Regions from separate parts of the Brenneria nigrifluens DSM 30175 genome, predicted to be linked through region 1. Evidence: predicted binding sites of a transcription regulator. Region 1 holds the regulator's gene; each other region holds the start of a gene.
What was found. The regulator PurR, encoded in region 1, represses purine synthesis genes. The targets are predictions, from matches to a motif close to CANGCAAACGTTTGCNTG.

Region 2: the regulator PurR is predicted to act here: its motif matches at 1,437-1,454, upstream of purH (bifunctional phosphoribosylaminoimidazolecarboxamide formyltransferase/IMP cyclohydrolase).
Region 3: the regulator PurR is predicted to act here: its motif matches at 1,718-1,735, upstream of purT (formate-dependent phosphoribosylglycinamide formyltransferase).

The regions. Positions count from the first base shown of each region.
Region 1 covers NZ_CP034036.1:2,459,362-2,462,642, reverse strand. The annotation lists gene cfa (cyclopropane fatty acyl phospholipid synthase) at 1-428, opposite strand, end outside; gene purR (HTH-type transcriptional repressor PurR) at 1,041-2,057, opposite strand; gene cydH (cytochrome bd-I oxidase subunit CydH) at 2,426-2,515, shown strand; gene EH206_RS11520 (C40 family peptidase) at 2,612-3,281, opposite strand, start outside.
Region 2 covers NZ_CP034036.1:4,494,144-4,497,424, forward strand. The annotation lists rRNA gene EH206_RS21070 (16S ribosomal RNA) at 1-1,001, opposite strand, end outside; gene purH (bifunctional phosphoribosylaminoimidazolecarboxamide formyltransferase/IMP cyclohydrolase) at 1,595-3,184, shown strand; gene purD (phosphoribosylamine--glycine ligase) at 3,202-3,281, shown strand, end outside.
Region 3 covers NZ_CP034036.1:2,647,817-2,651,097, reverse strand. The annotation lists gene EH206_RS12505 (bifunctional 4-hydroxy-2-oxoglutarate aldolase/2-dehydro-3-deoxy-phosphogluconate aldolase) at 1-432, shown strand, start outside; gene purT (formate-dependent phosphoribosylglycinamide formyltransferase) at 498-1,676, opposite strand; gene EH206_RS12495 (S9 family peptidase) at 1,840-3,281, shown strand, end outside.

The DNA.
Region 1 (3,281 bases):
CCGCAGGAGTACTGCATATAGGGGTCCAGCATCAGCGAAAACAAGTCATTACCTAGATCATAGTGCGCTTCGCCGACTATCCAGGCGCGTTTTTTGGATTGCAGATTCATCAGCCGTGCGGCGGCGACGCGCAAAATATCTTTCAGGTGCTGAGGTATTTTTTCATCCAGTCCGGCGCGTAGTATGCGATGAAAAAAAACGTCCAGCCGCTCACATTCCCACCAGCCATCCATATAACTTTCACCCAATCCCAATGATCCTTCACGCAATACGCGTTTAAAAAAATCAGGATTCTTGACCTTGATATCAAAAGGGCGGGAACCGTTGATTTTTACATCGGCCATGTCCAGCATTTCACGCACAATCCGGGACCATGACGTATGATGACGGCCCAGTTCCTCGACATCCTCTACACATGATGAACTCATAATTTCTCCCTACCTTGCTGCTCGCGAAACACCCGCAAGGAAAGCATAGACAATTATTACCAATCGGTATCGGTGGGATCACCCATCGTCTACTCTCCGAATATCAGAGGAAAATGAAGAGAAAAAAGCCGGTACGCAAACACGTAGAGGCACTCATCCTAAGATAAATACGCAAACTCCCTATGCGCTTAACGCTCAAAGGATAGTGAATTAAATATATACCCGTCATACTTCAAGCTGCAGATGCGTTGGCTGCATTACTCGGCCCCTCCCTGGGCCTCACCCCGTTGGGGCCGCTGCAAGCAGCGTTCAAATCTGCTCCAGGCAGATTTGTCAGTCACCCGAATCACTTACTTGAGTAAGCTCATCGGGATTAAATGAGAGACATCCTGTCTCTCACCGCAGGCCAGCCGTTAGCTGGTCAAATTCGTTCCCGACGAATTTGTCCTTCCCTTGCCGCCTTCCTGCAACTCGAATTATTTAGGGTAAAAATTATGATTGTCGTGCTAAAAACTGCTGTTCAGTTTATGACTGCTTCGGCCAAGGTACAAGTATAAATTGGCCGAAGCATTGTTGGCGTGGCGCGCGTTTCCGTTCTCAGGAGTAACGTCGTTAATCGCGGAATGGGCCGTCGGCCACGGAACGGCGTTCGATAAGGGCGGGGTGTACCTCAATGGTCTGTGCGTCTTCCCTCTTGCTGGTGATGCGGTCCAGCAACATGGCGAAAGCCGATTGCCCCAGCCGTTCTTTAGGCTGATGGATGGTGGTCAGCGCCGGGGTGAAAAAGCGGGAATGGCGGATATTGTCGTATCCGATGACCGAAATATCCTGGGGAACGCGCAGCCCCAGCTCATCGGCGGCGCAGATTGCCCCCATAGCCATAATATCTCCGCCGCAGAACACCGCCGTCGGCCGGTGTTTTTGCGCCAGAATCTGATGCATCGCCTTATAGCCGGATTCAGGCTCGAAATCTCCCTGCACGATCCATTCATCATGAATCTGAATATTGGCGTCGTTCAGCGCTTTTAAAAATCCAAGATAGCGCCCGCTGCCGGTATTCCGTTCCTGAATGCCGGGAATGGCGCCGATATCCCGATGGCCGCGCTCTATAAGGTAGCGGCCCGCCATATAGCCGCCCTCAAAGGCGTTATCAATAATGGTATCGGTAAAATCGCTGTGGGCCTGCCCCCAGTCCATGACCACCATCGGAATGTTGCGATAGTCTTTCAGCATGCTGAGCAATTCAGGCGGGTATTCGGCGCACATAACCAGCAATCCATCGACGCGTTTTTGGGCCAGCATGGAAAGATAGGCGCGCTGTTTATCGAGATTGTTATGTGAGTTACACAAAATCAGCGTGTAACCTTTGGCGTAACAGCTGTTTTCGACGGCTTCAATGATTTCAGCAAAGTAGGGAGCTTCGCTTGAGGTCGCCAGCAAACCAATGGTTTTGGTGTGATTGACCTTAAGGCTGCGGGCGACGGCACTGGGTGAATAGTGTAATTCCTTGATTGCCGTCCTGACGGCGGCCCTGGTCTCTTCGGCGACGAAACGTGTTTTGTTGATCACGTGCGATACGGTTGTGGTAGAAACGCCAGCACGTTTTGCCACATCTTTGATCGTTGCCATGTAAAAATGACTCCTGAAGCGACTTACTTACAGTCGTAAGTATATTGTTAATCGTTTGCCTGCGTTTAATGTTCTCTTTCCAGATAAAAACAGGGTTTCAGAAGGAGAATGCCGAATGTTACACCTGAAGGGGCAAGGCTGGCGTTTTTCGACCGATACACCCATACGCGGCCTGTCGTCAGACAGCGGATTTTGTCCGATTTGCCACTAAAGTGGAAGCGGTAATTTATACTATTAGCGAGACGCCGGTATGAGATTTTTTTCTCAAACTATGAAAGACTGTCAATCGCAATACGCAGTTTTACCCTGAAGTTTGGACGGTCGATACTTTCTTTTGATAATTGGTGTGCGCGAAAAAGGAGACGCCTATGGATACTGACCTGAAAATATCGTTGCTGGCTACCATCGGCGCGCTGGCGATGATCTTGATATTCAGCTTTGCCGCCGTACTGAATTAACGGCCCTGGGCCGAGTCTCTTTTTTATCTTCACGGACAGGTTTAAAGCGTAAAACCTGTCCGCATTCTCTCCGCGCAGGCGTTGGCCCCTAGCCGGTTAACGAACGGTCTGGGGAGTGACCACGCGGCGTGCGCCGACATAGTGCTCCCGCCAGTAATCTTCGCTCAGTTTACTAATACGAATATCCGCGCCGCTACGCGGCGACTGAATGAATTTTCCGTTTCCCAGATAAACCCCAACGTGATCGGCCGCGCCGCGATTGTTGATGCGGAAGAACACCAGATCGCCGCTTTCCAGCTCGTTTTTGCTAATCGGCGCCGCATCGCGCAGGTGGTACATTTCATTCGCCGTGCGCGGGATAGCGATTTTGACCACGTCTTTATAGGCGTAATAAACCAGACCGCTGCAGTCAAAGCCGGTGAACGGCGATGCCCCTCCCCAGCGATAAGGTTTACCCATCTGGCCCATCAGCTTATTCATCGCCGTTAATTTGGCATGTTGAAAGCGTTTTTTATGCGCTTCGCTTAGCGTCAATCCTTTTCCCGTTTTGTCTTGCCGCGCGGCTTTGGTTTTGGAATGGGCGGAGTAAAGCCTGTGGCGGGTTTCCGGCGGCAATTTTTTGAGGTTTTTTTTAACCAGCGCCGGCGTACTGCCCGTCGTTCTTGACGGCGCCTGCTGCCGTTTATGTCTGGTGGAGCGGGGGGTTTTAGCGTTATCGGCGGTTGCAATGACTTTGACGGTAGCCGTTTTTTTACTCTTTTGCGGC
Region 2 (3,281 bases), 2.0 Mb from region 1:
GAGGATGTCAAGAGTAGGTAAGGTTCTTCGCGTTGCATCGAATTAAACCACATGCTCCACCGCTTGTGCGGGCCCCCGTCAATTCATTTGAGTTTTAACCTTGCGGCCGTACTCCCCAGGCGGTCGACTTAACGCGTTAGCTCCGGAAGCCACGGTTCAAGACCACAGCCTCCAAGTCGACATCGTTTACGGCGTGGACTACCAGGGTATCTAATCCTGTTTGCTCCCCACGCTTTCGCACCTGAGCGTCAGTCTTCGTCCAGGGGGCCGCCTTCGCCACCGGTATTCCTCCAGATCTCTACGCATTTCACCGCTACACCTGGAATTCTACCCCCCTCTACGAGACTCTAGCCTGTCAGTTTTGAATGCAGTTCCCAGGTTAAGCCCGGGGATTTCACATCCAACTTAACAGACCGCCTGCGTGCGCTTTACGCCCAGTCATTCCGATTAACGCTTGCACCCTCCGTATTACCGCGGCTGCTGGCACGGAGTTAGCCGGTGCTTCTTCTGCGGGTAACGTCAATCAACAAGATTATTAAGCTTGTTGCCTTCCTCCCCGCTGAAAGTGCTTTACAACCCGAAGGCCTTCTTCACACACGCGGCATGGCTGCATCAGGGTTTCCCCCATTGTGCAATATTCCCCACTGCTGCCTCCCGTAGGAGTCTGGACCGTGTCTCAGTTCCAGTGTGGCTGGTCATCCTCTCAGACCAGCTAGGGATCGTCGCCTAGGTGAGCCTTTACCCCACCTACCAGCTAATCCCATCTGGGCACATCCGATGGCGTGAGGCCATAAGGTCCCCCACTTTGCTCTTGCGAGGTTATGCGGTATTAGCTACCGTTTCCAGTAGTTATCCCCCTCCATCAGGCAGTTTCCCAGACATTACTCACCCGTCCGCCGCTCGTCACCCAAGGAGCAAGCTCCCCTGTGCTACCGCTCGACTTGCATGTGTTAGGCCTGCCGCCAGCGTTCAATCTGAGCCATGATCAAACTCTTCAATTTAAGATTTGTTTGATTCGCTAAGTTAATAGCATGCTCAAAGAATTTATAACTGTTTATTCGTAATGAATTTACTGTCAGTCACTCTTCAAGACTTTTTATATCGTTTGCGGATATCGTCTTGTGAGTGCCCACACAGATTGTCTGATTAAATTGTTAAAGAGCAGTGCCACGTTACGCCGTGGCGCGGGCCGCATATGTTATGCAATTCCGCTGTGAAGTCAAGTGATTATTGCCTGGCTTCCTACCGTCATCACAACCGCGTTGCCGCCGTTGCCCTGTCAGTGGAGGCGCATTATAGGGCGTTCTGCGCAGGCCGCAACAGGTATTTCGCATAAAAATGGTCGATTGCTGCATTCCACAGCAAAACCCGGCCTTATACCCTTTTTTACACAAAGTTATCCACAGAGCGGGATATGATCAAAATTTGACGAGCATCACGCAAACGTTTTCGCTACAATTCTCCCGCGTTAAAACCAGCGTATTTCTGTGAACGCTAACTGAATATTTCTCTTTATCTCGCCATCATGCGTCATAAAAGACGATATTCACGTACCGCTCTTCAATGATTATCAAATCCAAGGGATAACATCATCATGCAACAACGTCGTCCTATCCGCCGCGCTTTGCTCAGCGTTTCTGACAAAGCGGGTATTGTCGAATTTGCTCAGGCTCTGTCCCAACGTGGCGTTGAGCTTCTTTCAACCGGCGGAACCGCCCGTTTGCTGGCCGATGCCGGCTTGGCGGTCACCGAGGTATCGGACTACACCGGCTTCCCGGAAATGATGGACGGACGCGTTAAAACCCTGCACCCCAAAGTCCATGGCGGCATTCTCGGCCGACGCGGCCAGGATGACGCCGTTATGGCCCAACACGATATCCAGCCGATCGATATGGTTGTGGTGAATCTCTATCCCTTCGCCCAGACCGTCGCCCGTGAAAACTGCACGCTGGAAGACGCCATCGAAAATATCGATATCGGCGGGCCTACCATGGTGCGCTCCGCGGCCAAAAACCATAAAGACGTCGCCATCGTGGTCAAGAGCGGCGACTACGAGAGCATTATTAGTGAAATCGACGCCAACGGCGGTTCGCTGACTTACGAAACCCGTTTCGATCTGGCTATCAAGGCATTTGAGCACACCGCGGCCTATGACAGCATGATTGCCAACTACTTTGGTTCGCTGGTGCCGCCGTATTATGGCGAAACGGATAAACCGTCAGGCCGTTTCCCGCGCACGCTGAATCTGAACTACGTTAAAAAACAGGATATGCGCTACGGTGAAAACAGCCACCAGCAGGCGGCTTTCTACATAGAAGAAAACGTAACGGAAGCGTCCGTCGCCACTTCGCGGCAATTACAAGGCAAAGCGCTGTCTTATAACAATATCGCCGACACCGACGCCGCGCTGGAGTGTGTAAAAGAGTTCACCGAAGCCACCTGCGTCATCGTCAAACATGCCAACCCCTGCGGCGTGGCGATTGGCGACTCGATTCTCGACGCCTATGAGCGCGCCTACCAAACCGACCCGACCTCTGCTTTCGGCGGCATCATCGCTTTCAACCGCGAGCTGGACGAAGAGACGGCACAGGCGATCGTCAGCCGTCAGTTTGTCGAGGTGATTATTGCGCCATCCGTCAGCGACGCCGCGTTAAAAGTTACCGCGGCCAAACAAAACGTGCGTGTTCTGATCAGCGGCGCATGGCAACAACGCGTTCCCGGTTTGGACTTTAAGCGCGTAAACGGCGGTCTGTTGGTACAGGAGCGCGATCTGGGCATGGTCGATGCATCGCAACTGCGCGTGGTGACCGAGCGTCAGCCCAACGAACAGGAACTGCGCGATGCGCTGTTCTGCTGGAAGGTGGCCAAGTTCGTAAAATCCAACGCCATTGTCTACGCCCGCGACAATATGACCATCGGCATCGGCGCCGGCCAGATGAGCCGCGTCTACTCCGCCAAAATTGCCGGTATCAAGGCCGCTGACGAAGGGCTGGAGGTCAAAGGTTCAGCCATGGCGTCCGACGCATTCTTCCCCTTCCGCGACGGCATTGACGCCGCGGCGGCCGTAGGCATTACCTGCGTGATCCAACCGGGCGGATCTATCCGTGACGATGAAGTCATTGCCGCCGCCAACGAACACGGCATCGCGATGATCTTTACCGATATGCGCCACTTCCGCCATTAATCCAGGAACCGACCGAGATGAATATTTTAATTATTGGCAATGGCGGGCGCGAACATGCGCTGGCCTGGAAAGCCGCCCAGTCTCCGCTGACGGACCG
Region 3 (3,281 bases), 190 kb from region 1:
GCCGGTACGGTAACCAATCCGCAACAGCTGGCCGCGGTAACCGAGGCCGGGGCGCAATTCGCCATCAGTCCGGGACTGACGGAACCGTTGCTGCGGGCGGCAACGGAGGGCAGCATCCCGCTGATCCCGGGGATCAGCACCGTCTCTGAACTGATGCTGGGGATGGATTACGGTTTACGCGAGTTTAAATTCTTCCCGGCGGAAGCCAACGGCGGCGTTAAAGCGTTACAGGCGATCGCCGGGCCGTTCGCGCAAATTCGCTTCTGTCCCACCGGGGGGATTACGCCCAACAACTACCGTGATTATCTGGCGCTGAAAAGCGTACTGTGCGTCGGCGGCTCCTGGCTGGTGCCGAACGATGCGCTGGAAAGCGGCGATTATGCGCGTATCACCGAACTGGCGCGTGAAGCGGTAGCCGGGGCGAAAGGATAATAAGACAAGGTTGCCGACGGTATAAAGCCATCCACGCGGATGGCTTTATACCGACTCGACAGAGCTTAACCGCTGACCTTCACCGCCGCCGCGGTTTTTTTCGCCAGCGCAACGGCATCGTCGCTGGTTTGCGCGCTTGCCAGCGCCACGCCCATCCGGCGTTTGCCGCTGATTTCCGGTTTGCCGAACAGGCGGATCTGGGTGTGGGGGAGCAAGGCGCTCTCCAGCCGCTGATAGCGCACGTTGCGGCTATCCAGCTCCGGAAGAATCACCGCGGAGGCCGCGGCGCCGTATTGACGAATGGCGCCGATCGGCAATCCGAGAAAGGCGCGCACATGCAGGGCAAATTCTGACAGATCCTGCGAGATCATCGTCACCATCCCGGTATCATGGGGGCGCGGCGAGACTTCGCTGAAAATAACCTCGTCGCCGCAGACAAACAGCTCCACGCCGAACAGCCCGTAGCCACCCAGCGCTTTTACCACCTCGGCGGCTATTTTTTGCGCCCGCTCCAGCGCCAGCGGGCTCATTTGCTGTGGCTGCCAGGATTCGCGATAGTCGCCGTCCTCCTGACGGTGGCCGATGGGGGCGCAGAAGTGAATACCGTCCACCGCGTGGATGGTCAGCAGGGTGATTTCGAAATCAAAATCGACTAATCCCTCAACGATAACCCGCCCGCCGCCGGCGCGCCCGCCCTGCTGGGCATAGCGCCAGGCCTTATCCAACTGACCGGATTCCCGCAGCAGACTTTGTCCTTTGCCAGATGAACTCATCACCGGCTTGACGATACAGGGGTAGCCAATGTCCGCCACCGCCTGATGAAAGCCGGTTTCGTCGTCGGCAAAGCGATAGCTTGAGGTCGGCACGCCCAGCGTTTCGGCCGCCAGGCGGCGAATGCCCTCGCGATTCATCGTCAGGCGGGTTGCTTGCGCGCAGGGCACCACGCGATGGCCTTGCCGTTCGAGCGTCACCAGCATATCGGTGGCGATGGCCTCAATCTCGGGCAAGATATAATCAGGGCGTTCGGATTCAACCAACGCCTTTAACGCCGCGCCGTCCAGCATATCAATGACGTGGCTGCGATGGGCAACCTGCATGGCAGGCGCATCGGCGTAGCGATCAACGGCGATCACCTCGATACCCAAACGTTGACACTCAATGGCGACTTCCTTGCCCAACTCACCGGAGCCAAGCAGCATCACGCGCGTGGCGTCGGCGCGCAGGGCTGTTCCAATCGTTAACATAGCCTATACCCGATATGGTTGTGAAAAATGGGCGCAGTATAAACGAAAACGTTTGCGTACGCATCCGAGGCCATGCGGCGCGGTAGGGAAAACGCCGCCGTGACTTGGCATCGGACGGGAATCGTGCCACTCTTTTTATTCACGAACCAAGGACCTGAATAACATGACAGCACCGCAAGCAGCAAAAAGACCCCATCCGCTGACCGTTCATAATGATACACGCATCGATAACTACTATTGGCTGCGCGACGACCAGCGTAGCGATCCTGACGTGCTGGCCTATCTGCATCAGGAGAACCGCTACAGCCGCGAGGTGATGGCGCCTTATGACGGGCTGAAACAGTCGTTGTATGACGAAATGGTCAACCGGATACCATCGGAGGATATGTCGGTTCCCTACGTCAGAAAGGGTTACCGTTACCAGAGCCGCTATGAGCCGGGCAAAGAATATCCCATCTATCGTCGCCAGCCCGAAAGCGTGACGGATGAATGGGAGACGCTGCTGGACGGCAATCAGCGGGCGGAGAATCATGAGTTTTATAGCCTGGGGACGCTGGAGGTTAGCCCGGATAATCAGCTGTTGGTGTTGTCGGAGGATTTTCTGTCCCGCCGGCAGTACGACATTCGGTTTCGCGATCTGCGCAGCGGCGAGTGGTTGCCCGACGTTATTGAAAAGGTCTCCTCCGGGGCGGAGTGGTCGGCTGACTCCGGCATGCTTTATTACGTGCGCAAACATCCGCAAACCTTATTGCCGTATCAGGTTTATCGCCATCGGCTGGGAAACGATCCGGCGGCCGATGAACTGGTGTATGAGGAGAAGGATGATACCTATTACGTCAGCCTGGGCAAGACGACCTCGGAACGTTATATCATCGTTTACCTTAGCAGCACCACCACAACCGAGGTGCTGCTGATCGACGCGGCGCGCCATGACGCCGCGCCGCAGGTGTTTATCCCCCGGCGTAAAGATCACGAGTATGGCGTCGACCACTATCGGGACGCCTTTTACCTGCGCTCCAACCGGGAAGGAAAAAACTTTGGTCTGTATCGAACGCTGGAAGCAGGGGAAGGTAGCCTGGAAACGCTGATTGCGCCGCGGGAGCAGCGCGTTATTGAAGGTTTCGAGCTGTTTCGCGACTGGCTGGTGGTGGAGGAAAGGGAGCGGGGACTTACCAGCCTGCGGCAAATTAACTGGCAGACGCGGGAAGAGAAAAACATCACCTTCAATGACGCCAGCTACGTTACCTGGCTGTCGTATAACCCAACGCCGGAAACCGCGCTGCTGCGCTACGGCTACGCGTCCATGACCACCCCGAGTTCGCTCTTTGAATTGAATATGGATACCGGCCGGCAACGGTTGCTCAAACAGGCGGAAGTGAAGGACTTTAGCGCGGATAATTATTGCAGCGAACGTTTGTGGATTACCGCCCGCGACGGCGTTGAAGTCCCGGTCTCCCTGGTCTATCACCGCGAACATTTCAAACCCGGCCAAAATCCCATTCTGGTCTACGGCTATGGCGCCTATGGCAGCAGCATGGATGCGGATTTCAGCGTCAGCCGGCTTAGCCTGCTGGACCGTGGGTTTGTCTTTGCGCTGACGCATAT